DNA from 2 places in the Pseudoalteromonas sp. S1650 genome. Region 2 is predicted to be linked to the other one. Evidence: predicted binding sites of a transcription regulator. Region 2 holds the regulator's gene; the other holds the start of a gene.

Region 1 (3,217 bases), on a different contig from region 2:
AGTTTTTGGTCAGTGCAATGGAGCAAAGTCGCCACGCGTCATTTAATACAGACCCTTATTGGTTTTAAATAAATGCGCTTGTGCCTATGGGTAGGGTTAGCATGTTTGAGTCTCTCGGCAGTGGCTAACCCTATTGAATGGCAAACCTACAAACAGCAAGACGATATAAAGGTTAGCTATAAAAAGCACGAAACTGGCATTATAGAAATTAATGCTTCTGTGCTGGTAAAAAATGCTAAGGCCAGTGACTTTATGGCGCTGTTAAGTGATACCGACAACGCGCCCAATTGGCTCGAAAATGTTAAAAGCGTGACTTTAATGGAGCGCTTAAGCCCCTCAGAAACCCTTGTTTACACTCACTTTAACTCGCCTTGGCCGGTGTTAGATCGCGATTTGGTGAGTTACTCTTGTTATCATGCCTTAGGTGAACATAAAACAGAGCTAAAAATTATCAGTCAGCCATACGCTAAAGCAGAAGTCTCTGGGGTTGTGCGTATTAAAGAGCTCAGGGCTTATTGGCGTTTAGAAGAGCAGCAAAGTAATTTATTGGTAAGCCATCAGGCCTATGCTGATCCGGGTGGCTCAATCCCGCATTGGTTGAGCAATAAGGTATCGCTAAAGAGCGTTTATAAAACGCTACAAGCACTGACAGAGCAATTAACCAATAATCAGTTCTCGCGAGATAACTTAATAAGTCAGTTAGGTTCGTGTTCATAAAAAAAAGCGCCAAAAGGCGCTTTTTTCATTTTATCTAACCTATTACAGGCCAGCAGCTGCGCGAAGTGCGTCTGCTTTGTCTGTACGCTCCCAAGGGAACTCATCACGACCGAAGTGACCATAAGCCGCAGTCGGTTGATAGATAGGACGCTCAAGATCAAGCATTTGGATTAAGCCGTAAGGGCGTAGGTCGAAGTGCTCACGTACTAATTCGATTAGACGCGCTTCTTCTAATTTACCTGTACCAAATGTCTCGATGCTGATAGATGTTGGCTCTGCAACACCGATAGCGTAAGAAACTTGTAGCTCACATTTGTCAGCAAGGCCTGCAGCAACCACGTTTTTAGCAACGTAACGAGCAGCATATGCAGCTGAACGGTCAACTTTTGATGGATCTTTACCTGAGAAAGCACCACCACCGTGACGAGCCATACCACCGTATGTATCAACGATGATTTTACGACCTGTAAGACCACAGTCACCCATTGGGCCACCGATAACGAAACGGCCAGTTGGGTTGATGAAGAACTTAGTTGCGCTTGAGATTAGCTCAGCAGGAAGAACCGGCTTAATGATCGTTTCCATTACCGCTTCAACTAAGTCGTTTTGTGAGATTGAATCACAGTGTTGAGTTGAAAGAACAACTGCATCAATACCAACAGGCTTGCCATTTTCGTATGCAAACGTTACTTGAGATTTTGCATCTGGGCGTAACCAGTTAAGCTCACCGCTTTTACGAACTTCAGCTTGGCGCTGAACTAGACGGTGCGAATAAGTGATTGGTGCAGGCATTAAAACGTCAGTTTCATTACATGCGTAACCGAACATTAGACCTTGGTCACCAGCGCCTTGCTCTTCAGGGCGAGCACGGTCAACACCTTGGTTGATGTCTGGAGATTGTTTACCGATAGTGTTTAGGATTGCACAAGAGTCAGCATCGAAACCCATGTCTGAGTGCGTGTAACCGATTTCACGTACTGTTTTACGTGTGATTTCTTCGATATCAACCCAAGCGCTAGTTGTGATTTCACCACCAACCATCACCATGCCAGTTTTAACGTAAGTCTCACATGCAACACGGGCATGAGAATCTTGCTCTAAGATAGCATCTAGAACCGCGTCAGAGATTTGGTCCGCGATTTTATCCGGATGACCTTCAGAAACAGATTCAGAAGTAAATAAATGTTTTGCCATTGTATTTCTGCTCACAAATATTGCGCTTCACAAACGTCGGTAATAGCGCTAAAAAATTAAGGGGCGTATTTTATCTAAAACAAATATGTTTGCATAGTAATTTTACGCCTAGACGTCCATTTAAAATTAGTAATAACGTATTGTTCTTAACAAACGCCCATAAATGGTGCATTTAATGCGGATTTTTAATTGCACTGTACCCTTACAATAAGTAAGAATGGGGCTTCATAAACAACCAGCGCAAATACATAAAGGTAGGAGAATTCATGCCATCACGCAAAGAACTTGCAAATGCTATTCGCGTCTTATCAATGGACGCAGTACAACAGGCCAAATCTGGTCACCCTGGCGCCCCTATGGGCATGGCAGATATCGCAGAAGTACTATGGCGCGATTATCTAAAGCACAATCCAACGAATCCAGAGTGGGCAGACCGAGATCGATTTATTCTTTCGAATGGCCACGGTTCAATGCTGATCTATTCTCTACTGCACTTAAGTGGCTATGACTTACCACTAGAGGAAATTAAAAACTTCCGTCAAATGCACTCAAAAACACCGGGTCACCCAGAGTATGGATATGCACCAGGTATTGAGACTACTACGGGTCCATTAGGTCAAGGGATCACAAATGCAGTGGGCATGGCAATTGCCGAAAAAGCGCTAGCTGCACAGTTTAACCGTGAAGGCCACGATATTGTTGATCACTTCACGTATGCATTCATGGGTGATGGCTGCTTAATGGAAGGTATTTCACACGAAGCCTGTTCATTAGCCGGTACATTAGGCCTAGGTAAACTAGTTGCGTTTTGGGATGACAACGGCATCTCAATTGATGGTGAAGTAGAAGATTGGTTCAGCGATGACACACCAGCGCGCTTCAAAGCATACGGCTGGCACGTAGTTAGCGATGTTGATGGTCATAACCCTGATGCAATTCGCGCCGCTATCGAAGAAGCGCGTAGCATTACTGATAAGCCATCATTAATCTGTTGTAAAACAGTGATTGGTTATGGTTCACCTAATAAATCAGGTAGCCATGATTGTCACGGTGCACCACTAGGTGAAGACGAAATTAAAGCATCTCGTGAGTTCCTTGGTTGGACTGGCGATGCATTCGAAATCCCAGCTGATATCTATAGCGAGTGGGATGGCAAAGAAAAAGGTAAGCAACTAGAAGCAAGCTGGGACGAAAAATTTGCAGCTTATGAAAGTGCATACCCTGAACTTGCTGTTGAGTTTAAGCGCCGTACAAACGGTGAGCTACCGGCAGATTGGGCTGAAAAGTCACAAGCTTACATCGAAGA
Region 2 (3,217 bases):
AAGGCCAGGGTAATAAACTTGGCTCACATAAGGAGAGCTTTCTAAATACTCAGCAATGGCAAAGGCATTTTCTTGGTGCTGCTTTAGGCGTACATTTAAAGTACGTAAACCACGAAGCGTTAAGTAGCTGTCAAATGGTGCACCAGTAATACCGATATTATTCGCCCACCAAGCAAGCTCGTCGCCTAGCTCTTGCGTTGCAGCAATCACTGCACCGCCCACTACATCAGAGTGACCATTGATGTATTTAGTGGTTGAGTGCACAACAATATCAACACCAAACTCAATTGGGTTTTGTAATGCAGGTGATAAGAAGGTGTTATCAGCCGCAACCAAAGCACCACACTGCTTAGCAATACTAGTGATTGCTTTAATATCTGTTAAACGCAAGATTGGGTTACTTGGCGTTTCAATCCAAATCAACTTAGGTTTAATCGCTAAAATTTCTTGGAGATTTTCAGATTTAGTTAAATCCAAAACTTTTAGTTTTAACAGGCCACGCTTTTCAAGCGAGGTGAATAAACGATAACTACCGCCATAACAGTCATGTGGGATCACTAACGTGTCGTCACTGTTTAATAGCTGAGTGGCTAAATGCACAGCAGACATACCTGTTGCAGTGATAATACCTTTAGCACCACCTTCAAGTTCAGCTAAGGTTTCAGCTAAGATATCGCGATTTGGATTACCGCTGCGACCATAGTCATACTGGCGCTTAGTATCAAAATCAGCAAACGAATAGGTGGTTGATAAGTATAAAGGAGGCACAACCGCACCATGATGTTTATCGGCTTCTATGCCGTGACGAACAGCAATCGTCGCTTTATTTTTTTCGCTCATTTCATCACCTATTCTTTAATTGGATGTTTAGACGTCTAAAAGGTTAGATGATCAAATATGAGAAGTCAAAGCATTTATCGCTTACACATAGAAGTTTATACATTTACACCACTAGATGGCTAAATAACTAGTATTTGACTATCTTTTTTAAAGAGATAGAATTTCCGCATCTTGCGCTGTGAATAAGGCGTAAATCACTGACAACCGAGGCAACGAAACAACTTATGGCTAAATGGAACGGTGAATACATTCACCCATATGCAGAACACGGTAAAAAATCAGAACAAGTAAAAAAGATTACCGTATCAATCCCACTTAACGTATTAAAAGTATTAACTGACGAGCGTACACGCCGCCAGATCAATAACCTGCGTCATGCGACGAACAGTGAGTTATTGTGTGAAGCTTTCTTACATGCTTTTACAGGTCAACCATTACCAAATGATGACGACCTACGTAAAGACAACCCTGAAAAGGTACCTGAAGAAGTTAAAAGAATTATGCAAGAAATGGGATTAGATATCCCAGTGCTTGATTCAGAATAAGTATTTCGGCCATCGGATCACCGCCGATAATCGCAGATATAAAAAAACTCAGCCTAGGCTGAGTTTTTTTATTGAGCGTTATACCTAAGGCTAATTAAGTTTAACGCATGTAATCTTCTGGCATATCGATTTGCGCCACACCCGACTCTACTGCCGCTTCAGCAACAGCACGTGCAATACGTGGTAATAAACGCGGATCCATAGGCTTAGGAATGATGTACTCGGCACCAAACTCAAGTGACTCAACGCCAGCCGCTTTTAATACTTCACTTGGTACAGGCTCTTTCGCGATGCCACGAATAGCATGAACTGCAGCAATTTTCATTTCATCATTAATTGCCGTTGCACGAACATCTAACGCGCCACGGAAAATGAATGGGAAACAAAGCACGTTATTTACTTGGTTAGGGAAATCTGAACGACCCGTTGCCATAATTAAATCGTTACGCGCGCTGTGTGCAACTTCTGGAGCAATCTCAGGATCTGGGTTTGAACATGCAAACACAACTGGCTTGTCTGCCATCAGCTTAAGATCGTCTGCAGTTAACAGGTTAGGACCTGATACACCAACGAATACATCAGCATCAGCAATAACATCTTGTAATGTACGCTTATCGGTATTGTTAGCAAATAATTGCTTATACTCGTTTAAGTCATCACGACGTGTATGGATCACACCTTTACGGTCAAGCATATAAATGTGTTCACGCAGTGCACCACACTTAATTAAAAGCTCCATACAAGCAACAGCAGCAGCACCAGCACCTAAACATACGATGATAGCATCTTCGATATCTTTGCCTTGCACTTCAAGGGCGTTAAGCATACCAGCAGCTGTAACAATAGCGGTACCATGTTGGTCATCGTGGAAAACGGGAATATCACAGCGCTCGATAAGCGCTTTTTCGATTTCAAAACATTCTGGCGCTTTAATATCTTCTAGGTTGATACCACCAAACGTATCAGCGATGTTAGCAACCGTATTAATGAAATCTTCTGTTGTGCGGTGTTTAACTTCAATATCAATTGAGTCAAGGCCAGCAAAACGTTTGAATAGTAAGGCTTTACCTTCCATTACAGGTTTTGATGCAAGCGGACCTAAGTTACCTAAACCTAAAATTGCGGTACCGTTTGAAATAACTGCAACCATGTTGCCTTTGCCTGTGTATTTATAGGCGTTTGCTGGATCAGCAGCAATTTCACGGACTGGTTCAGCCACACCTGGGCTATAAGCTAAAGCGAGATCGTTAACCGTTTCGGCTGGCTTGGTTAGTTCAACACTAATTTTACCTGGAACGGGGTGAGCGTGGTAATGTAATGCTTGTTCACGAAAATCTGACATAACGCGATAGTATCCTGCAAAAAGTTAAAAAGTGAGAGAGCTTGCATCAGTACGATACCTGTAATGTATAAAAATTCCAAGTATTATCAGGTCTATCCTGTTATATGCTATATCGCTTAATTTTAAAGGATTTCCCAACAATTTCTGTGCATAGTTGCGATTAATCAGACATAAAAATTCATCTATTTATGACCTTTTAAGCACGTGTTGTTGTATTTTATACGCACGTACACTGCAATTAGCCGAAATTAGCCCAAAACAGCCATTTCAACGAAGTTCACAGCATTTACTAACAAAGTTATTTAAATTTATTATTTTTAATAACTTTTATGAAAGTTTATACAACAAAGAATATAGCCAAGGGGTGGCACTTTGTCTGCAAAATTAGCGACATAATGGGCATAACACTCAGAAATAGTTATGCAAGTTACATAAGTGAAGATGATGAGTGAGTAGCGGTGTTAGAATTTCAGGTATAAAAAAAGCACCC

The links. The regulator MetJ, encoded in region 2, represses methionine synthesis genes. The targets are predictions, from matches to a motif close to TAGACGTCTAGACGTCTA.
Region 1: metK (methionine adenosyltransferase) is a predicted target of MetJ. The motif match lies at 2,013-2,030, and genes of this name have one in related genera.

What each region holds. Positions count from the first base shown of each region.
Region 1 is NZ_PNDF01000020.1:72,240-75,456, forward strand. It holds gene CWB80_RS06595 (CYTH and CHAD domain-containing protein) at 1-68, shown strand, start outside; gene CWB80_RS06600 (START domain-containing protein) at 106-717, shown strand; gene metK (methionine adenosyltransferase) at 760-1,911, opposite strand; gene tkt (transketolase) at 2,178-3,217, shown strand, end outside.
Region 2 is NZ_PNDF01000023.1:283,335-286,551, forward strand. It holds gene metB (cystathionine gamma-synthase) at 1-840, opposite strand, end outside; gene metJ (met regulon transcriptional regulator MetJ) at 1,065-1,385, shown strand; gene CWB80_RS09035 (malic enzyme-like NAD(P)-binding protein) at 1,486-2,727, opposite strand.